DNA from 4 places in the Streptomyces sp. NPDC005551 genome. Region 1 is predicted to be linked to each of the others. Evidence: riboswitches for the same ligand, from Rfam matches in the RefSeq annotation. Region 1 holds a riboswitch; each other region holds the start of a gene.
What was found. Region 1 has a riboswitch for thiamine pyrophosphate ahead of thiC (phosphomethylpyrimidine synthase ThiC). Riboswitches for the same ligand answer to the same signal wherever they lie in the genome.

Region 2: linked by a shared signal. The riboswitch ahead of ACFYP4_RS30050 (thiamine ABC transporter substrate-binding protein) and the one ahead of thiC (phosphomethylpyrimidine synthase ThiC) in region 1 are both predicted to bind thiamine pyrophosphate.
Region 3: linked by a shared signal. The riboswitch ahead of thiO (glycine oxidase ThiO) and the one ahead of thiC (phosphomethylpyrimidine synthase ThiC) in region 1 are both predicted to bind thiamine pyrophosphate.
Region 4: linked by a shared signal. The riboswitch ahead of thiD (bifunctional hydroxymethylpyrimidine kinase/phosphomethylpyrimidine kinase) and the one ahead of thiC (phosphomethylpyrimidine synthase ThiC) in region 1 are both predicted to bind thiamine pyrophosphate.

The regions. Positions count from the first base shown of each region.
Region 1 covers NZ_JBIAJE010000004.1:192,169-197,532, forward strand. Annotated here, with positions in the region: gene ACFYP4_RS13205 (hypothetical protein) at 1-800, shown strand, start outside; gene thiC (phosphomethylpyrimidine synthase ThiC) at 949-2,751, opposite strand; TPP riboswitch at 2,744-2,900, opposite strand; gene ACFYP4_RS13215 (YibE/F family protein) at 2,972-4,522, shown strand; gene ACFYP4_RS13220 (SsgA family sporulation/cell division regulator) at 4,567-5,004, opposite strand; gene ACFYP4_RS13225 (helix-turn-helix domain-containing protein) at 5,104-5,364, opposite strand, start outside.
Region 2 covers NZ_JBIAJE010000012.1:124,721-130,084, reverse strand. Annotated here, with positions in the region: gene frr (ribosome recycling factor) at 1-35, shown strand, start outside; gene ACFYP4_RS30070 (phosphatidate cytidylyltransferase) at 35-1,171, shown strand; gene ACFYP4_RS30065 (hypothetical protein) at 1,286-1,528, opposite strand; gene ACFYP4_RS30060 (hypothetical protein) at 1,597-2,103, shown strand; gene rlmN (23S rRNA (adenine(2503)-C(2))-methyltransferase RlmN) at 2,239-3,345, shown strand; TPP riboswitch at 3,409-3,514, shown strand; gene ACFYP4_RS30050 (thiamine ABC transporter substrate-binding protein) at 3,594-4,679, shown strand; gene ACFYP4_RS30045 (ABC transporter permease) at 4,655-5,364, shown strand, end outside.
Region 3 covers NZ_JBIAJE010000017.1:42,437-47,800, reverse strand. Annotated here, with positions in the region: gene ACFYP4_RS33485 (Rv2175c family DNA-binding protein) at 1-108, opposite strand, end outside; gene ACFYP4_RS33480 (NAD(P)/FAD-dependent oxidoreductase) at 197-1,423, opposite strand; gene ACFYP4_RS33475 (hypothetical protein) at 1,456-1,806, opposite strand; TPP riboswitch at 1,859-1,971, shown strand; gene thiO (glycine oxidase ThiO) at 1,969-3,165, shown strand; gene thiS (sulfur carrier protein ThiS) at 3,162-3,362, shown strand; gene ACFYP4_RS33460 (thiazole synthase) at 3,367-4,161, shown strand; gene pknB (Stk1 family PASTA domain-containing Ser/Thr kinase) at 4,283-5,364, shown strand, end outside.
Region 4 covers NZ_JBIAJE010000003.1:759,296-764,659, forward strand. Annotated here, with positions in the region: gene ACFYP4_RS11665 (serine hydrolase domain-containing protein) at 215-1,414, opposite strand; gene thiD (bifunctional hydroxymethylpyrimidine kinase/phosphomethylpyrimidine kinase) at 1,580-2,401, opposite strand; TPP riboswitch at 2,457-2,550, opposite strand; gene ACFYP4_RS11675 (pyruvate carboxylase) at 2,728-5,364, opposite strand, start outside.

The DNA of each region.
Region 1 (5,364 bases):
ATGAGGCGCTGCGCTCCGCACCGCACCGTCCGGAACTCGCCGCTGTCGGCGAGCGGCTCAACCCCGAGCAACTGCGCACCATGGCCCTCGACGCCACGGCTCTCATCACGGCGGCCGCGGCGACCGAGTACCAGCGCTATGTGAAGGTCCGCCAGGACCTGCGCCACCCGGCGCCGTCCGCCCCACCCGTGCGCGAGGAGCCCGGCTCCGCGGAGCCCGGCACGAGCGCGGTGGGGCTCGCCACCACCGTGGGGGAGGCCGCCGAGACGGCCGGAGCCGGTGCCATCGCCGTCGTCGCGGTACTCGCTCCCGTGCTCGCCGGGACGGCCGCGGTGATATTCCTGCTCGTGGGCTACCTCCTCAAGTTGCTCGATCCAGAGCCGGCTTTCGCCGGCACCCTCCTGACCACCGGGTGGGTCTTCGGCGCGGTCACGGCCGCCGCGATCCTGGTGGCCGCGGTGGGACTCCTGCTCACCGCGCTGCGCGACGGCGGCTCCTCACTCCAGGCCGACGACCGGGGCGAGGTGAACGAGGAGGTGGACCGGGCGGGGGACGCCTGGCGGGAGGCCCTGCTGGAGCGCGGCATCCTGCCGTTCCTCCGGGAGGCACTGGCCGGTACGGAGACGCCCGCCGTGCACCGCACGTCCCCGGAACGGACCAGCCGTATGCCCCACCTGGGCTACAACCGGCCGGGGTTCAGCAGCCCGGACGGCGGCCCCGCGGCCGGTCCCCGTCCGAGCTACAGCAGTCCGGACTTCTCCAGCCCGGACTTCGGAGGCCCGGAACACCAGCCGGAGTGACACCCGCCCGGGTGGCTCCCCGAAGCGGCGGTCCCGCCTGCGCCCCAGCGGGCCTGGATACCCGTCACGGAAACCGGCGGTGAGCCGCCGGCGGCGTCCCGCCGGGCGACCGCCCGTGGGACACCGCCGTGCCCTCGGCCGGCCGGGCTCAGTCCGCCAGCGGGAGATAGACCCGGTTGCCCGCCGCCGCGAACTCCTTGGACTTCTGCGCCATGCCCTCCTCGATCTCCGCCGGCGAACGCCCGTGCTCACGGCGGATGTCGTGCGAGATCTTCATGGAGCAGAACTTCGGCCCGCACATCGAGCAGAAGTGGGCCGTCTTGGCGGGCTCGGCCGGCAGCGTCTCGTCGTGGAACTCCCGCGCCGTGTCCGGATCGAGGGCCAGATTGAACTGGTCCTCCCACCGGAACTCGAAGCGGGCGTCGGACAGCGCGTCGTCCCACTCCTGCGCGCCCGGGTGCCCCTTGGCGAGGTCTGCCGCGTGAGCCGCGATCTTGTACGTGATGACGCCGGTCTTCACGTCGTCGCGGTTGGGCAGTCCGAGGTGCTCCTTGGGCGTGACGTAGCAGAGCATCGCCGTGCCCCACCAGGCGATCATCGCGGCACCGATGCCGGAGGTGATGTGGTCGTACGCCGGGGCGACGTCCGTCGTCAGCGGGCCGAGCGTATAGAACGGAGCTTCATCGCAGATCTCCTGCTGAAGGTCGATGTTCTCCTTGATCTTGTGCATGGGGACATGCCCCGGGCCCTCGATCATGGTCTGTACGTGAAAACGCTTCGCGACCCTGTTGAGTTCCCCGAGCGTCCTCAACTCCGCGAACTGCGCGGCGTCGTTGGCGTCGGCGATCGACCCGGGCCGCAGCCCGTCGCCGAGCGAGTACGTGACGTCGTAGGCGGCGAGAATCTCGCAGAGTTCCTCGAAGTTCTCGTAGAGGAAGCTCTCCTTGTGGTGCGCCAGGCACCAGGCCGCCATGATCGAGCCGCCCCGCGAGACGATGCCGGTCTTGCGGTTCGCGGTGAGCGGGACGTACTGCAGGCGCACGCCCGCATGGACCGTCATGTAGTCCACGCCCTGCTCGGCCTGCTCGATGACCGTGTCCTTGTAGATCTCCCAGGTGAGCTCCTCGGCACGGCCGTCGACCTTCTCCAGCGCCTGGTACAGCGGCACGGTGCCGATGGGTACGGGGGAGTTCCGCAGCACCCACTCACGGGTGGTGTGGATGTTGCGCCCGGTGGACAGGTCCATGACCGTGTCCGCGCCCCACTGGGTGGCCCAGGTCATCTTGTCCACCTCCTCCTCGATGGAGGACGTGACCGCCGAGTTGCCGATGTTGGCGTTCACCTTCACCAGGAACCTCTTGCCGATGATCATCGGCTCGATCTCCGGGTGGTTGACGTTCGCGGGCAGGACCGCCCGGCCGGCCGCGATCTCCTCGCGGACGACTTCGGGGTCGACGTTCTCGCGGACCGCCACGAACTCCATCTCGGGGGTGATCTCGCCGCGGCGGGCGTACGCGAGTTGCGTGACGGCCTCTCCGGGGCGCCCCCGGCGCGGCTGACGCGGCCGTCCGGGGAAGACCGCGTCCAGGTTGCGCAGCCCGCCGCGTGGTGAGGTGTGCTTGATGCCGTCGTCCTCGGGGCGCACGGCACGGCCCGCGTACTCCTCGGTGTCACCGCGCGCGATGATCCAGTTCTCGCGCAGCGGCGCCAGTCCCCTGCGTACGTCGGTGGCGACGGCCGGATCGGTGTACGGGCCGGAGGTGTCGTACAGCGTGACCGACTGCCCGTTCGTGAGGTGCACCTGACGGACCGGCACCCGCAGGTCGGGGCGCGAACCCTCGACGTACGCCTTGTGCCAGCCGATGGACTTCCCGGCCTCGCCGTTCGGGAGCGAGGCGGGTGCCCCGTCCGTCTGGCTGGAGACAGGCGTGCTTACGTCCTTGTTGGTCATGAGACCTACTCCCTACGCCGGCATTACCCGGTAACAGGTTCAGCGGTCGACGCAGCGATGTCCGTCCGCCGATGTTTCATGTGAAACATCGCTGAGACGAAGGTCAGCGCCCTCTCAGCCCGGTGCTCCGAGCTCCCGCGTGTGCAAAGGTGCCTCCACGCTAGCGTCATATCTGGCGCGGTGAACAGAGGGCCCCCTGCGTTCTTGCGATGATCGGTCGGTGACCACGACGCAGCAGCCCCCGTTCCCACCGTCCGACCCGCCGCACGGGCACGGCGCGGGCCCAGGAGCCAACCGCGGCCCTGGACACGCACCCGGGCACGGACCGGGTCCCGGTGACAGTTCCCGAAGCGGACGGGCGGGTGGCGGAAGCGGCCCGGCGTCAGGCGGCCCCAGCGGCCCGGACGGCGGGGGCGGCCCGGACGGGGGAGGCAGCCACGGGCCGGGCCACGGAGGTGGTCACGGCGGCGGCCACGGTCACTCGCACAGCCACGGACCCGCCGCCCCGGTCTCCCGGCATCTGCGCAAGGTCATCGCCGCGGTGCTGATCCCCTTCGCGGCCGCGGTCGTCGTGGGTCTCGTGGTGCTGTGGCCGGGCGGCGCGCCCTCGCACGAGCGCACGGGCGTCGGTTTCGACCGGCAGTCCCAGGAAGCCACGGTCACCAGGGTCGACAAGGTGGACTGCAAGTCCGTCAACGCCTCGGGAGACACCCCGACCGGTGACACCTCCACCGCCGAGGGCTCCTCCGCGCAGCAGCAGGCGACGGGCGACTGCAAGAAGGCGACGATCAGGATCGACACCGGCAAGGACAAGGGCCGCACCTTCACCGAGATCGTCCAGCCGGACCAGTCACGGCAGTTGCACCAGGGCGAGAAGGTCGTCGTCGCGTACGAACCCTCCGCGCCCGCGAACCTGCAGTACTCGGTCACCGACGTGAACCGCAAGTTCCCCATGGTGTTGCTCGCCGGGATCTTCGCGCTGGCCGTCGTGGTGGTGGGCCGGCTGCGCGGACTCATGGCGCTGGTCGCGCTGGCCGTGAGCTTTCTCATCCTGACGTCCTTCATCCTGCCCGCGATCCTGCAGGGCTCGAACCCGCTGGTCGTGGCGGTGGTCGGAGCCAGCGCGATCATGCTGATCGCGCTCTACATGTGTCACGGCCTGTCGGCACGCACCTCGGTCGCGGTGCTCGGCACGCTGCTCTCGCTGCTGCTGATCGGCGTACTCGGTTCGGGATTCATCGACTGGGCCGCACTGACCGGCAACGTGGACGACAACACGGGCCTGATCCACGGCCTGTATCCGTCCATCGACATGAGCGGCCTGCTGCTCGCGGGCGTCATCATCGGCTCGCTCGGTGTGCTCGACGATGTGACGGTCACCCAGACCTCCGCCGTCTGGGAACTGCACCAGGCGGACCCGACCCTGGGCTGGCGCGGGCTGTACCGGGCGGGCATCCGGATCGGCCGCGACCACATCGCCTCCGTCGTCAACACCCTGGTACTGGCGTACGCGGGCGCGGCCCTGCCCCTGCTGCTGCTCTTCTCGATCGCTCAGAGCAGCGTCGGCACGGTCGCCAACAGCGAGCTGGTGGCGGAGGAGATCGTGCGCACCCTGGTCGGCTCGATCGGTCTGGTGGCCGCGGTCCCGGTGACCACCGCCCTGGCCGCTCTGGTCGTCTCCGCGGACCGCAGGGAGACCGCGGGGACCACGGCACCCGCAGGTGTCAAAACCCCGGCGCGCAACAGGAAGGGCCGGCGCCGCAAGCACTGAGGGGTGAGGAAGCCGTACTTCTCCCGGAAAGGTCCGAGGGCGCTTCAGCCCGCGCTCTGCTCCTCCGCCAGGATGCGGTCGAGGGCCTCGTCGAGATGGGTGTCGAAGTCGGCGAGGGAACACTCCTGCCCCAGGGGCACCAGCTTGTCCGTACGGTCGAGAAAGGCCACGAGCGGGGCGGCGCCCGACCGGAACAGCGCGTGGTCGCAGCCGACCTGAAGCCGGATCAGCACCTCGCCGAACGCCTCGGGGTCGGCCGGGGCGATGTGCACGTCCCCGTCACCGCACGGCCGCCCCACGCCGTCGATCAGGAGCTCCCGCCCGAACGCCCAGGTCACCGGAGCATCACCGGGCAGATGAAAGGTCAGCCGCACGGCGAAGGGATCACAGGTCTCATAGCGGAGCTCCACCGGAATGCGGAACGAGAGCTCCTCCGAGACGAGAAAGCTCATCATGACCTCTGCCTGCACCGACTCGCGCATCGTCAACCCCGTCATTTGCCGCCGACTGGCCAGGAATCATCCTCCTGACACCGCTGGCATCTTGCTCACCGTACACGGCATATCACAAGGAGTGAGTTTTCAGATGCTGATAGAGATCGTCAGCGCCCCCAGCATCCGGCCGATCTCGGCCTGGAGTTGCCGGGCTGTCGGCAGCAGCCGCTCGACCTGATGAAAGGGCAGGGAAATGGCCACGGTCCCGGCGGTTGCCCCGGCGGTGATGGGGAGCGCCGCACACACCGTCCCCAGGGCGTATTCCTGCCGCTCGACGATCGGTTCCATCCGCCCCGTCCTTTCCAGGCGGCGCAACAGGGTGCGTTCGTCACGCACCGTGTTCGGAGT
Region 2 (5,364 bases), on a different contig from region 1:
TCAAGCACAAGGAAGCGGAGCTGCTCGAGGTCTGATGAACGACTCTTCCTGGGGGGCGCCGCCACAAGCCGGGTACTGGGGGCCGTCCGCGCAGGGGCCTGTCCAGGGGGCAGCCCCGGCGGGTCCCACGTACGATGCGCATGACGCCCAGCAGACTCGCCCCATGCCCATCGTGCCCGAGGTACCCGCACACGGCGGAGACCAGGATGACGACCGGGGGGCCGCTCGGCTGAGCGGCCCCTTGTTCCGCGACGACACACCACCGACGGCGTCCCACGCAGGCCCGTCGCACCGCCCGCAGAGTCCGCAGGAGCCCATGCCCAGCGCCGCCCACCAGCCAGCGCCCGCGCCCAAGAAGACAGCGGGCCGTGACCTGGGCGCGGCCATAGGCGTGGGTGTCGGACTCGGTGCGGTGATCATCGCGTCGTTGTTCTTCGTCAAGGCCGTGTTCATCGGCGTGATAGCGGTCGCCGTGGTGGTGGGCCTGTGGGAGCTCACCTCGCGGCTCTCGGAGCGCAAGGGCATCAGGGCGCCGCTCGTCCCGCTCGCGATCGGCGGTGCGGCCATGGTCGTCGCCGGATACGTGCGGGGCACCGAGGGTGCCTGGGTCGCGATGGCGCTCACCGCGCTCGCGGTCCTGGTCTGGCGGATGACGGAACCGCCCGAGGGCTACCTCAAGGACGTCACGGCGGGTGTCTTCGCCGCGTTCTACGTGCCGTTCCTCGCCACGTTCGTCGCCCTGATGCTGGCGGCCGACGACGGTCCGCGCCGTGTCCTGACGTTCCTGCTCCTGACGGTCGTCAGCGACACCGGCGCGTACGCCGTCGGCTGGCGGTTCGGTACGCACAAGCTGGCGCCGCGCATCAGCCCCGGCAAGACCCGTGAGGGCCTGCTCGGAGCGATCGGCTTCGCCATGGCGGCCGGTGCGCTGTGCATGCAGTTCCTGATCGACGACGGCAGTTGGTGGCAGGGTCTGGTCCTCGGCTTCGCGGTCGCGGCCAGCGCCACGCTCGGCGACCTCGGCGAGTCCATGATCAAGCGGGATCTCGGCATCAAGGACATGGGCACGCTCCTGCCGGGGCACGGCGGCATCATGGACCGGCTGGACTCCCTCCTGCCGACGGCGCCCGTGGTGTGGCTGCTGCTGGTGCTGTTCGTGGGGTCCGGCTGACCTGCGGTCCCGGACGACGTCCGTGCGTCGTCGGCCCGCTGTCCCGTACCGGAGGGGCTCGCCGTCCACAGGGCGGCGAGCCCCTCTTCGTATGGACTGGCGGAATTCCCGGCGTCAGTCCATGCCGTACTCATGTGGGCGGCCGCCCTGCCATTCGACCCAGTCCGGGTCGTCCAGCAGCTCCCAGGCGTCCGGCAGTCCCGCGCGGCGCAGGAACTCCACCAGGTCGGCGTCACCGTGGGCGAGGCCGGCGGCCCGGGCGCGGATCGTCACCCGGCGCGCACCGGTGCCCGTCGCGGGATGCACGACGATGGGGGCGGTGCCCCTGTTCTCGGCAGAAGACGCTTTTTCGTACACAGGTTCGATTCTAGGCCCACGTGTACGTCTGACGACAGCGCCCCGTCGGAGGCAGGCGGTACCTGGTCGTGGGAGTCGCTGTTGCCAGTTACCTGTTGGGGCATCTCGCCTATCCCCTCAGTGCCCTCCTGGACAAGGTGGCACCGCGTTGGAACTGGACCGTCGAGAACGCTCGTCTTGAATTCGTGGCCAGAGTGCCCGAGGCCCGGGACCGACCCTTCGTGCGCACTGATCCGTCTCTGCTGTTGGCTGCGGTGGAACTCCACCACAAGGAGGCGGCGGGCGAGATCACTCGGCTGCAAGGCCTCGCGTTGATGCTGCGGAACTCGGCCCTGGCCCTGTTGTTCGCGCTCGTCGTCTCCGTGATCGAGCTCGTTGTGGGACCCGATCGCGTGCTGGCAGGAGGCTGTGCGGCATTGCTGCTCGTAGGCCTGACTGCCGCAATCAGACAAGGGCGCCGTGTGCGGCACTGGGACCGCCTGAAGACGTTGGAGATCTGCTTCTGGATCCCGGACATCGACGACAGATTCGGCTCCCAACCACCGGTGATCACAGGCCCGCACCCGCGCTCCTGACATGTGAGGGAGTGCTGCGTCCTCAGAGCGCTTCCTGCTTCAGCGGCCCACCGCTGACGATGACCATCCATGCCGCCCGCCGCTCAACCACGCGGTCACCGTGGCCCGGAGATGATCTGCGACACTGGAAGAGTTATGCCTGCACCCGGAGAACTTACTTTCGTCGCCCCGCGCGGAGCTCAGAAGCCGCCGCGGCACCTTGCCGATCTCACGCCCGCCGAGCGCAAAGAGGCGGTTGCCGCGATCGGTGAGAAGCCGTTTCGCGCCAAGCAGCTCTCGCAGCACTACTTCGCGCGGTTCGCGCACGACCCGGCGGAGTGGACGGACATTCCGGCCGCCTCGCGCGGGAAGCTCCAGGAAGCGCTTCTGCCCGACCTGATGTCCGTCGTCCGGCACATCAGCTGTGACGACGACACCACCCGCAAGACCCTGTGGCGGCTCTTCGACGGCACGCTCGTCGAGTCCGTGCTCATGCGTTACCCGGACCGGGTGACCATGTGCATCAGCTCGCAGGCGGGCTGCGGGATGAACTGCCCGTTCTGCGCCACCGGCCAGGCCGGTCTCGACCGGAACCTGTCGACGGGCGAGATCGTGCACCAGATCGTGGACGGGATGCGGGCCCTCAGGGACGGCGAGATCCCCGGCGGCCCGGCGCGGCTGAGCAACATCGTGTTCATGGGCATGGGCGAGCCGCTCGCCAACTACAAGCGCGTGGTCGGCGCCATCCGCGCGCTCACCGACCCCGAGCCCGACGGGCTGGGCCTCTCGCAGCGCGGCATCACCGTGTCGACCGTGGGCCTGGTGCCCGCCATCCACCGGTTCGCCGACGAGGGCTTCAAGTGCCGTCTCGCCATCTCCCTGCACGCGCCGGACGACGAGCTGCGCGACACCCTCGTCCCCGTCAACACGCGGTGGAAGGTGCGCGAGGTGCTGGACGCCGGCTGGGAGTACGCCGCCAAGTCGGGGCGCCGCGTCTCCATCGAGTACGCGCTCATCCGGGACATCAACGACCAGGCGTGGCGCGGTGACCGGCTCGGCCGGCTGCTCCGGGGCAAGCCGGTCCACGTGAACCTGATCCCGCTGAACCCGACGCCCGGTTCCAAGTGGACCGCCTCCCGTCCCGAGGACGAGAAGGCGTTCGTCGAGGCCATCGCGGCCCACGGCGTGCCGGTCACCGTCCGTGACACCCGCGGCCAGGAGATCGACGGAGCGTGCGGGCAGCTGGCGGCGTCCGAGCGGTAGACCCCGGCGGGCCGAGGTCCTCGGCCCGGCGGGCGGTAGGCTGACTCCCGTACGTACATCTTCATATTCCGACAGGGGAGCGCCACAGCGCTGAGAGTGCGGCACGGGCCGCAGACCCTCTGAACCTTGCCCAGGTCATTCTGGGTAGGAAGTTCGGTCATCACTCAAGCTGTTGCGCCCTGCCCGGGAACTCTCAGAGGTTCCCGGGCAGGGCCGCGTCTCTTCCTGGTCACTCCAGGAGGAATCCAGTGAGCACCACCGTGAAGTTCACAGCCGCGCTCGTGGCCACCGGGCTCGGGCTCGTCACGCTGTCCGCGTGCGGCTCGTCCGGCTCCGGCACCGACGCCGCCGACTCCAAGACCGTGACCCTGGTCGCCCACGACTCCTTCCTCGCTTCGAAGAGCGTGCTCAAGGAGTTCGAGAAGGAGTCCGGCTACCAGGTCAAGGTCCTCAAGGACGGCGACGCCGGGCAGGCCGTCAACAAGGCGATCCTCACCAAGGGCAACCCGCAGGGCGACGTCTTCTTCGGCGTCGACAACACCCTCCTGTCCCGCGCACTCGACAACGGGCTCTTCCAGTCTTACGAGCCCAAGGGCTCAGGCGCGGTCCTGCCCGAGTACCGGGCCGACCGGGACAAGCACCGGGTCACGCCCATCGACACCGGCGACATCTGCGTCAACTACGACAAGGCCTACTTCAGCGAGCACAAGCTGACCCCGCCCGACTCGTTCGACGACCTGGTCGAGCCGGCGTACAAGAACCTCCTCGTCACCGAGAACGCCTCCACGTCCTCGCCCGGTCTCGGCTTCCTCCTCGGGACGGCCGGGAAGTACGGGGACGGGGGCTGGCAGGACTACTGGAAGAAGCTCAAGGGCAACGGCGTCAAGGTCGTCGACGGCTGGGAGCAGGCCTACAACGAGGAGTTCTCCGGCTCCGCCGGCGGAAAGAAGGCCAAGGGCGACCGGCCGCTGGTCGTCTCCTACGCCTCCTCCCCGCCCGCCGAGGTGATCTACGCCGACCCGAAGCCGAAGACCGCGCCCACCGGCGTCGCCACCGGCACCTGCTTCCGGCAGGTCGAGTACGCGGGACTGCTCAGCAACGCCGGGAACACCAAGGGCGGCAAGGCACTCCTCGACTTCCTGGTCTCCAGGACGTTCCAGGAGGACATGCCGCTCAACATGTTCGTCTACCCGGTGGTCAAGGGCGCCCGGGTGCCCGCGGAGTTCACCCGGTTCGGCCCGCAGGCGAAGGACCCCGAGACCCTCGCCCCCGCCCGGATCGCCGAGCACCGTGACCAGTGGGTCAAGTCGTGGACCTCGCTCGTACTGAAGTAGCCCCGCGCCGGGGTCCCGGGAGGAGCGCGGCGGTGCGGCTCGGGCTGCTGGCCCTGCCCGTCGCGTTCTTCGCGGCCTTCTTCGCCTATCCGGTCGCGGCGATCGTCTCGCGCGGCCTGAGGACCGGGGGGAGCTGGCGGTTCGGCCGGATCGTGGACGTCGTGGCGCAGTCCGACGTACGGCACGTCCTGTGGTTCACCACCTGGCAGGCGCTCGCGTCGACCGCGCTCACGCTGCTGGTCGCGCTCCCCGGCGCGTACGTCTTCGCGCGCTTCGAGTTCAGGGGCAAGCAGGTGCTGCGGGCGGTGGTCACCGTCCCGTTCGTGCTGCCGACCGTCGTGGTCGGCACCGCCTTCCTTGCGCTGGTCGGCAGGGGCGGGCTGCTCGACGAGCTGTGGGGCGTACGCCTGGACACCACCGTGTGGGCGATCCTGCTCGCGCACGTCTTCTTCAACTACGCGGTCGTCGTGCGCACGGTCGGCGGGCTCTGGTCGCAGCTCGACCCGCGCCAGGAGGAGGCCGCCCGGATGCTCGGCGCCTCCCGGCTCACCGCCTGGCGCCGGATCACGCTCCCGGCGCTCGGTCCCGCCCTGGCCGCAGCCGCGCTCATGGTCTTCCTCTTCACCTTCACCTCCTTCGCCGTGGTGCGGATTCTCGGCGGCCCCGCCTTCTCCACCCTCGAAGT
Region 3 (5,364 bases), on a different contig from region 1:
CACCAGCTGCCGGACGCGGGTCACCTCGACGCCGAGCATCTCGGCGATGTCGGGAAGGGTGAGCCAGTCGGGGACGAGAGCATCGATCTTTGCGTCAATCTCGGTCACGGGACAAGCCTGCCATCTGGGACCGACAGTCGGAAGCCGGGCCCGTCCGACCTGGGGAGGGGGGCCGGGGCGACCGGGACGTCATCGGCTACGCCGCGGCCGTCTTCAGCGGCTTCGACGGGTCCGTCAGGGCGGCCGCGTCCATCGGTGTGCCCGCCTCGATGAGTTTGCGTCCCTGGGCCAGGTCCCGGGGCCGGCCCACCGCGAGCAGGGCGACCAGGCGGTCCTCGCGCAGCCAGCACACCGTCCATGCGGCGCCCGACGGGTCGCCGCGCCACAGGGTGGTGTCGGCGGACGCGTGGTGGCCCGCGTACTGCACGAAGCGCCCGAACTGCTCGGACCAGAAGTACGGCACTGGGTCGTACACCGCGGGGGTCTCGCCGATGATGTTCGCCGCCACCGTGCGCGGTCCCTGGAGGGCGTTGTCCCAGTGGTGGACCAGCAGGCGCCCCTCGTACCGACCCGAGGGGAAGGAGGCGCAGTCGCCGACGGCGTAGACGTCGGGCGCGGAGGTGCGCAGGTGCGCGTCGGCCACGATCTCGCCGTGGGCGCCGAGCCCGATGCCGGAGCCGGTGAGCCAGCCGGTCGCGGGGCGGGCCCCGATGCCGACGACGACCGCGCCCGCGGGCACCCGCGAGCCGTCGTCGAGGACGACGGCGCCGGGCTCGACGCGCTCCACGCGCGCGTGCGTGCGCAGCGCGGCTCCGCTGTCGGCGTACCAGGCCGCCATGGGCGCGGCGACCTCGGGAGGCAGCGCCCCGGCCAGCGGACGGTCGGCGGCCTCGACGACGGTCACCGCGCAGCCGGCCTCGCGCGCCGCGGTCGCGAACTCGGCGCCGATCCAGCCCGCGCCGACGACCACGATGTCGTGCTGCTCGGCGAGGACCGGGCGCAGCCGCTCGGCGTCGTCCAGGGTGCGCAGCAGATGGACTCCGGGGACGCCCTCCGTGCCGGGCAGCCGGATCGGTTCCGCTCCGGTCGCGAGGACCAGGACGTCGTACCGCACGGGACCTTCGGCGGTGTCCAGCTCGTGGTCCGCGGGGCGCACTCCGAGCACCTCGCAGCCGAGGCGCAGCCCGATGCCGAGCGCCTCGAAGTCGACGTCGAAGGCGGAGCCCTCGGCCTTGCCGAGCAGCACCGCCTTGGACAGCGGCGGCCTGTCGTACGGCTGGTGCGGCTCCGCGCCGATCAGCGTCACCGTGCCGGCGAAACCCTGTTCGCGCAGGGCGACCGCGGTCTGCACCCCGGCCATGCCCGCGCCCACGACGACGACCCGCCGCTCCGTGCGTTCCTCGGCCCGCGTCTGCTCGCTCACCTGATCACCATAGATACCTGACGTCCCGTCAGTCATCGGGTGTGCGGGGTGATCTCCTCCACCACGCTGGTCCCGCTGCCCTCCTGCGACTCCCACTGCCAGCTCTCCTCAAGCCGTACCCGTCCGTCGGCCAGCTCGACGACCGAGGACACGCAGTGCCCGGAAGAGGTCGTTCCGTCGTGCTTCAGCTGCACGTACCGGAAGTCGAGGCGGTCACCCTCACGCCTACCCACGAGATGACCTCGTACGACATCCCCGCCCGAGTACTCGGCCCAGATCTCCCCGTTCCGCTCGTGGTAGGTGAACCGGGTGCGGGTGCCGACCTGGCCCGGCGCCTGGTCGGCGACCGGGGCGAGGACGAGGCCGTCGAGCGAGCGGGCCATGGTGGGGAACTCCTCTACTGGGGTCCGGGGCGACGGGCTAGGGTGGCCAACGTAAAGCACACGCGGGAGCCCGGACGCACCGGGCTGAGAGGGAGGCTGGGCGGCCTCCGACCGTACGAACCTGATCCGGGTCATGCCGGCGAAGGGAGGGGCTGGACGCCCATGTCGCGTATGTCGCACGCCGCGCCCACCGCACCGGGGTCCGCGGGGATCCCGGACGTCCTCGTCGTGGGCGGCGGCATCATCGGGCTGGTGACCGCCTGGCGGGCCGCACAGCGGGGGCTCAGCACCGCGGTCGTCGACCCCGAGCCGGGCGGCGGAGCCGCGCAGGTGGCCGCGGGCATGCTGGCCGCCGTCACCGAACTGCACTACGGCGAGCAGACCCTGCTGAGCCTCAACCTGGCCTCCGCGCGCCGCTATCCGGACTTCGTGGCCGAGCTGACCGAGGTGACCGGCCTCGACCCCGGTTACCGCAGGTGCGGCACACTCGCCGTCGCGCTGGACGCCGACGACCGCGCGCACCTGCGCGAACTGCACGCCCTCCAGCAGCGGTCGGGTCTGGAGTCGGAGTGGCTCAGCGGTCGCGACTGCCGCCGTCTGGAGCCGATGCTCGCCCCGGGCGTGCGCGGCGGGCTGCGGGTGGACGGGGACCACCAGGTCGACCCGCGCCGGCTCGCCGCCGCCCTGGTCGCGGCCTGCGAGCGGGCCGGAGTGGTCCTCCACCGCACCTGGGCCGAGCACCTGACCGTCGTACGGGGCCGGGCCGCCGGGGTGCTCACCCGCGACGGCACGGCCCTCGCGGCCGGCCAGGTGGTCCTCGCCGCGGGCAGCCTCAGCGGACGGCTGGCGGGCGTCCCCGACGACCTGCTGCCGCCGGTGCGTCCCGTGAAGGGGCAGGTGCTGCGGCTGACCGTACCGGAGCGGTACGCGCCGTTCCTGAGCCGGACCGTGCGCGCCGTCGTGCGCGGCAGTCACGTCTACCTGGTGCCCCGCGAGAGCGGTGAGCTGGTCGTGGGCGCCACCAGCGAGGAACTTGGCTGGGACACCACGGTCACCGCGGGCGGCGTGTACGAGCTGCTGCGCGACGCGCACGAACTGGTCCCCGGGATCACCGAGCTGCCGCTGACCGAGACGCGCGCCGGACTGCGCCCCGGCTCGCCGGACAACGCGCCGCTGCTCGGCCCGACCGGGCTCGACGGCCTGTCGCTGGCCACCGGCCACTACCGCAACGGCGTGCTGCTCACGCCGGTCACCGGCGACGCCATGGCGCACGTCCTCACCACCGGTGAACTCCCGGACGAGGCACGCCCCTTCACCCCCGAACGCTTCAGCACGGCCCGTACGGAGCAGCCCGCATGAACATCCACGTCAACGGGGAACCGCGGCACGTCACCCCGGGCATCGCACTCGACGCGCTCGTCGCGACCCTCACCGCGGCCCCCTCCGGGGTCGCGGCCGCCCTGAACGAGACCGTCGTCCCCCGCACCCGGTGGGCCGCGACGGCCCTCGCCGAGGGAGACCGCGTCGAAGTCCTCACCGCCGTCCAAGGAGGCTGACCCCATGGCCGACGACCCCTTCGTCCTCGGTGGTACGTCCTACTCGTCCCGCCTGATCATGGGCACCGGCGGCGCCCCCAGCCCGGACGTGCTGGAGCGCTCCCTGGCGGCCTCCGGCACGGAACTGACGACGGTGGCGATGCGCCGGGTGAACCCACGGGCCCACGGCTCGGTGCTGTCCGTGCTCGACCGGCTCGGCATCCGCGTCCTGCCGAACACGGCGGGCTGCTTCACCGCGGGCGAGGCCGTCCTGACCGCCCGGCTGGCCCGCGAGGCCCTCGGCACCGACCTGGTCAAGCTGGAGGTCATCGCCGACGAGCGCACCCTGCTGCCGGATCCGATCGAGCTGCTGGACGCCGCCGAGACGCTGGTCGACGACGGCTTCACCGTGCTGCCCTACACGAACGACGACCCCGTGCTGGCGCGCAGGCTGGAGGACGTCGGCTGCGCCGCGATCATGCCGCTGGGCTCGCCCATCGGCTCCGGCCTCGGGATCCGCAACCCGCACAACTTCCAGCTGATCGTGGAGCACGCGCGCGTGCCGGTCATCCTGGACGCGGGAGCCGGTACGGCCTCGGACGCCGCGCTCGCCATGGAGCTGGGGTGCGCGGGTGTGATGCTCGCCTCAGCCGTGACCCGGGCCCAGGAGCCGGTGCTGATGGCCGGCGCCATGCGGCACGCGGTCGAGGCGGGGCGGCTGGCGTACCGGGCGGGCCGTATCCCGCGCAGGCACTTCGCCGAGGCGTCCTCCCCGGTCCAGGGGCGTGCGCGGCTGGATCCCGAGCGCCCCGCCTTCTGACGCGGGGGCCGTCCACCCTCGCGTCCGCGAGGCCGCTCAACAGTCACAGGTCTGCTGCATTCCGCCCCCGGAACGGGCGGACCGGGTGGGCCCGACAGTGGCGGCTCGTAGACTCACCTGCGTGGATACGACCCTTCAGGACCCGCTTGTCGGGCAGGTGCTCGACGGCCGCTACCGCGTCGACGCGCGGATCGCGGTCGGCGGGATGGCCACGGTCTACCGTGCCCTGGACACCCGCCTGGACCGCGTGCTCGCGCTCAAGGTGATGCACCCCACGCTGGCCGCCGACGGCTCCTTCGTCGAGCGGTTCATCCGGGAGGCCAAGTCCGTGGCCCGGCTCGCCCACCCGAACGTGGTGCAGGTCTTCGACCAGGGGACGGACGGGTCGTACGTCTACCTGGCCATGGAGTACGTCGCCGGGTGCACCCTGCGTGACGTGCTGCGCGAGCGCGGGGCGCTGCAGCCGCGGGCCGCGCTCGACATCCTGGAGCCGGTGCTCGCCGCACTCGGCGCCGCACACCGCGCGGGGTTCGTGCATCGCGACATGAAGCCGGAGAACGTGCTCATAGGGGACGACGGCCGGGTCAAGGTGGCGGACTTCGGTCTCGTCCGGGCCGTGGACACGGTGACGAGCACCACGGGGTCCGTCCTCGGCACCGTCTCCTATCTCGCCCCCGAGCAGATGGAGCACGGCACGGCAGACCCCCGCGTCGACGTGTACGCGTGCGGCGTCGTGTTCTACGAGATGCTCACCGGCGACAAGCCGCACTCCGGCGGCTCCCCCGCCCAGGTGCTCTACCAGCACCTGAACGCGGACGTGCCGCCGCCGTCGGCCGCCGTGCCGGGGCTGCCGCCGGCCCTCGACGACGTGGTCGCCTCGGCTGCCGCCCGCAACCCCGAGGCGCGCCCCTACGACGCGGTGGCGATGCTCGCGCAGGTGCTGGAGGCGCGGGGCGGGCTGAGCCCCGAGCAGCTGGACGCCGTACCGCCGAAGGCCGTGGCCGCGGACCACGACAACGCCGAGGACCGGACGAGCGTGATCCCGCGCTCGCTGTCCGGGCAGCGGCCGCTGCCGGTGAACGAGGACGAGGACGCGCTGAACCGGACCAGCCGCTTCGAGAGTCCGCCGGTCCCGCCGCCGCGGCGCGGGACGCGGCCCCGGCGCGGCGTGTTCGCGATCGTCGCGGCCGTACTGCTGGTGCT
Region 4 (5,364 bases), on a different contig from region 1:
AGAACGCGGGTTGGTGAGGCGCGCGGTCACACGGCCGCGCCGGGCCTCACCAACCGCGGCCAGCGTGGCAGGCTGGCCCGACGCGGCAGGCCTGCCCGGCGTGACCGGTTTGCCCGGCGACCGGCTTGCCCGGCGAGCGGCTTGTCCGGCGGGCGGCTGGACGACTCCCGCCGCCCGGTCGGCCGCGCAGGACCGGGCAGCGGGCAGCGGGTGCTCAACCCAAGGGGACCGGACGGTCGTAGACGTTCTTCGGCGTCGCGATCTCGGTGACCACCCGGGCGACGAGCGAGGACGGCTCCTGCTCTCCGACGAGGATGTCGGTGTTGATCATCACCACCAGGGTGGCCTTCTTCGACGGCAGGTAGACGGTCACCGTCTCGTAGCCCGGGATGGAGCCGTTGTGCCCGAGCCAGCCGCCCGACTTGAAGATGCCGAGGCCGTAGCTCGTCCCGGGGTGGCCGATCGGCAGCGTTTTGAGCCGTTGCGCCTGGGTCTTCGGACTGAGCAGTTCACCGGTCGCCACGATCTTCGCCCAGCGGCGCAGGTCGCGCAGGTCCGAGATCATCTGCCCGGCGGCCCAGGCCCAGCTGGGGTTCCAGTCCGTGGAGTCCTCCACCTCACCGCTGAGCGTCTGGTCGGTGTAGCCGCGCGCGTGCGGCTCGGGGAACTCGTGGTCCTCGGGGAACAGCGTGTGGCGCAGGCGGGCCGGCCGCACGACCCGCTTCTCGATGAAGTCGCCGAGGCGGTGGCCGCTGACCTTCTCGATCACCAGGCCGAGGAGCACGAGGTTGCTGTTGGAGTACTGGAACTGCGTCCCCGGTGCGAAGGTGTTGTCGTGCCGGTAGCCGTACGCGAGCAACTCCTCCGGGGTGAACGAACGGCTCGGGTCGCTCAGCAGATCGTGCTCGAAGTCCGGGTCGGCGCTGTACGGGAACAGACCGCTGCGCATCCCGGCCAGATGCCTGAGGGTGATGTGGTCGCCGTTCGGCACGCCGTCGATGTACTCGGAGATCGGGTCGTCCAGTCCGATCCGGCCGTCGTCGACCAGTTCGAGCAGCGCGGTGACCGTGAAGGTCTTGGTCTCGCTGCCGATCCGGATGAACTGGCGGGTGCTCATCGGCTCGCCGGTCCCGGTGTCGGCGACTCCGGTCGCGCGGACGTAGTTCCCCTTGCCGGGCATCCACAGTCCGACGACGACCCCGGGGATGCCTGCCTCGCGGCGGACCTTCTCGACGGCCTTGTCCAGCCGCGCGGTGAGTTTGCGGCCGAGGCCGTCCGGCGGGGTCCTGTCCTCGTCGTGCCGGCCGACGGCCACGACGTGATCGGCGGCGGCGGGAATCGCCGTCATGGGCGCCAGGACGGACGCCACCAGCAGGGATGCGGCGAACAGGCGGCGGGAGGGGGTACGTCGCACGGGACTCCTCTTCCTGGTCAGGGTTCGGGTGGCAACGTCACCATCCGCTCCCCGGGGCACCCCCCTCGTCCGGTACGCGTTCCTGCGAGTCCACCCGTTCGGCGCCACGGGGGTCTCCGGACGGCCCCGGACAGGGCCCCCGTACGCCCGGTCCCGTTCGGCGGCTCAGCGGGCCGCGCGCAGCCGCCAGCCGTGGTCGACCGGGCCGAGGCCGGCGCCCAGCGGGAACCCCGCCGCTATCGCGCCCGTGACGTAGTCCTTCGCGAGCCGCACCGCCTCGGGCACCGGCCGCCCCTGCGCCAGCCCCACGGCGACGGCCGAGGCCAGGGTGCAACCGGTGCCGTGCGTATGCCGGTTGTCGTGGCGGGGGGCGCGCAGCCAGTGCGTCTCGGTGCCGTCCGTGAGCAGGTCCACGGCCTCGCCCGGCAGATGCCCGCCCTTGACCAGGACCCAGCGCGGCCCGTAGGACAGCAGTCGCTCCGCGGCCTCGGACATGCCCCGCTCGTCCGTCACGCGGACGCCGGTGAGCTGCGCCGTCTCGTCCAGGTTGGGCGTCGCCACCGTCGCGACCGGCAGCAGCACGGAGCGTACGGCGTCCAGCGCCTCGTCCGCGAGCAGCCGGTCGCCGTGCTTGGACACGCTCACGGGGTCCACGACCACGGGTGCGGCGGTGTCGGCGAGCAACCCGGCGACGGTGGCGACGAGTTCGGGCGAGGCCAGCATCCCGGTCTTCACCGCCTGCACGCCGATGTCGTCGACGACGCTGCGGTACTGCGCCCGCACCGCCTCGGACGGAAGCTCCCAGGCGCCCTGGACACCGACGGAGTTCTGCGCGGTGACCGCGGTGAGCACGCTCATCCCGTGTGCGCCGAGCGCGAGCATCGTCTTCAGGTCGGCCTGGATGCCCGCACCGCCGCCGGAGTCCGATCCGGCGACGGTCAGGACGCGGGCCGGTACGGCGGACGGTCCGGCGGGGGCGGCGGCCATCCGCCCCGGGGAGACCCGCTGCGGGCCTGCGACGGCCGCCTCGCCACGGGCACGCGGCAACGACATGAGACATCCCTCCGCCAGTGCGAACTGGTTCAGGTTCGACGGGTGTGATCTCAGCCCCGTGCGGGGCACCCCGTGTCCGGTACGCCGCACAGGATAGCCGGAGCCGCGCCGTCCACGGCTCCGGGTCCCGTCGGCCTCGCCCGCCCCCGGGTCCGGTCGGCCGCGGTCCGGCCGGGCGGGACCCGGAGCCGGCGCACCGCGTCACCGCGCGCGTGCGCCGGTGACGGACGGCAGCCTCCGCCGGCCGGGCAGGCGGAACGTCAGGCGATCTCCACGAGCAGGTCGCCGCCCTCCACCTGCTGGATGCGGTTGATGGCCAGCCGCGACACCGTGCCGCTCCTGGAGGCGGTGACCGCGGCCTCCATCTTCATCGCCTCGATGGTGGCCACCGTGGCACCGGCCTCGACCTCGTCCCCCTCGGCGACGGCGAGCGTCACCACTCCCGCGAACGGCGCGGCGACGTGTCCGGGGTCGGCACGGTCGGCCTTCTCCGTGGCCGGGATGTCGGAGGAGACGGCGGCGTCGCGCACCTGGATCGGCCTCAGCTGGCCGTTCAGCGCCGACATCACGGTGCGCATGCCGCGTTCGTCGGCCTCGCCCACGGCCTCCAGCTCGATGAGCAGCCGGACGCCCGGTTCGAGGTCGACCGCGTACTCCTTGCCCGGACGCAGCCCGTAGAAGAAGTCCTTGCTGTCCAGCACGCTGGTGTCGCCGTAGGTCTGCCGGTGCGTCTGGAACTCGCGGGTCGGCCCGGGGAACAGCAGCCGGTTGAGCGTCGCCCGCCGGTCCTTCGCCAGACCGTCGCGGTCGTCCGCGGTCAGCTCCTCCCGGGGCTTCGGCGCGGCACGGCCCTCCAGCGCCCGGGTGCGGAACGGCTCGGGCCATCCGCCGGGCGGATTGCCCAGCTCGCCGCGGAGGAAGCCGATGACGGAGTCCGGGATGTCGAACCGGTCCGGGCGGGCCTCGAAGTCCGCCGGGTCGACGCCGGCGCCCACCAGGTGGAGGGCGAGGTCGCCGACCACCTTCGACGACGGGGTGACCTTCACCAGGTGGCCGAGGATCCGGTCGGCGGCGGCGTACATCGCCTCGATCTCCTCGAAGCGGTCGCCGAGGCCCAGCGCGACGGCCTGCGTGCGCAGGTTGGACAGCTGCCCGCCGGGGATCTCGTGGTGGTAGACCCGTCCCGTCGGCGAGGCGAGGCCCGCCTCGAAGGGCGCGTAGATCTTGCGGACGCTCTCCCAGTACGGCTCCAGCTCGCCCACGGCCCGCAGGCTCAGCCCGGTCGGCCGCTCCGAGTAGTCGGTCGCGGCGACGATGCCCGACAGCGACGGCTGGGAGGTGGTCCCGGCCATGGACGCCACCGCTCCGTCGACCGCGTCCGCCCCGGCCTGGATCGCGGCGAGGTAGGTGGCGAGCTGGCCGCCCGCGGTGTCGTGGGTGTGGATGTGCACCGGCAGGTCGAACTCGCGGCGCAGCGCCGACACGAGGGTGGCGGCGGCCGGGGCGCGCAGCAGGCCCGCCATGTCCTTGACGGCGAGGACGTGGGCGCCCGCCTCGACGATCTGCTCGGCCAGGCGGAGGTAGTAGTCCAGGGTGTACAGCCGCTCGGACGGGTCGGACAGGTCGGAGGTGTAGCACAGGGCGACCTCGGCGACGGCCGTTCCGGTCTCCCGTACGGCGTCGATGGCGGGCCGCATCTGTCCGACGTCGTTCAGCGCGTCGAAGATCCGGAAGATGTCGATGCCGGTGGCTGCCGCCTCCTGCACGAACGCGTCGGTCACCTCCGTCGGGTACGGCGTGTAGCCCACCGTGTTGCGGCCGCGCAGCAGCATCTGCAGGCAGATGTTCGGCACCGCCTCGCGCAGTGCGGCCAGGCGTTCCCAGGGGTCCTCGGCGAGGAAGCGGAGCGCGACGTCGTAGGTGGCGCCGCCCCAGCACTCCAGGGACAGCAGTTCGGGCAGGGTCCTGGCCACCACGGGGGCGATGGCGAGCATGTCCTTGGTGCGGACGCGGGTGGCGAGCAGCGACTGGTGTGCGTCGCGGAACGTGGTGTCGGTGACGCCGATGGCCGGTGACGCGCGCAGCCACCGGGCGAAGCCGTCGGGGCCCAGCTCGGCGAGCCGCTGCCGGGAGCCGGCGGGCGGTTCCCCGGCCGGCACGGCCGGGATCTTGGTGGTGGGGTCGACCAGCTCGGGCCGTTCACCGTGCGGCTTGTTCACGGTGACGTCGGCGAGATAGGTGAGCAGTTTCGTGCCGCGGTCGGCGGAGTGCCGTGCCGTGAGCAGGTGCGGACGCTGTTCGATGAACGAGGTCGTGACCCGGCCGCCCCGGAAGTCCGGGTCGTCGAGCACGGCCTGGAGGAACGGGATGTTCGTGGCCACGCCGCGGATGCGGAACTCGGCGACGGCCCGCCGGGCCCGGCCGATCGCGGTGTCGAAGTCACGGCCCCGGCAGGTGAGCTTGACCAGCATCGAGTCGAAGTGGGCGCTGATCTCCGTACCGGCGTGGGTGGTGCCGCCGTCCAGCCGGATCCCGGAGCCGCCGGGCGAGCGGTAGGCGCTGATCCGGCCGGTGTCCGGGCGGAAGCCGTTGGCCGGGTCCTCGGTGGTGATACGGCACTGGAGGGCGGCGCCGTGCAGGGTGACGGTCTCCTGGGAGAGGCCGAGGTCGGCCAGGGTCTCACCGGAGGCGATGCGCAGCTGGGCCTGCACGAGGTCGACGTCGGTGACCTCCTCGGTCACCGTGTGCTCGACCTGGATGCGCGGGTTCATCTCGATGAAGACGTGATTGCCGTCGCGGTCGAGGAGGAACTCCACGGTGCCCGCGTTGCGGTAGCCGATCTCCCGGGCGAACCGCACGGCGTCGGCGCAGATACGTTCGCGCAACGCCGGGTCCAG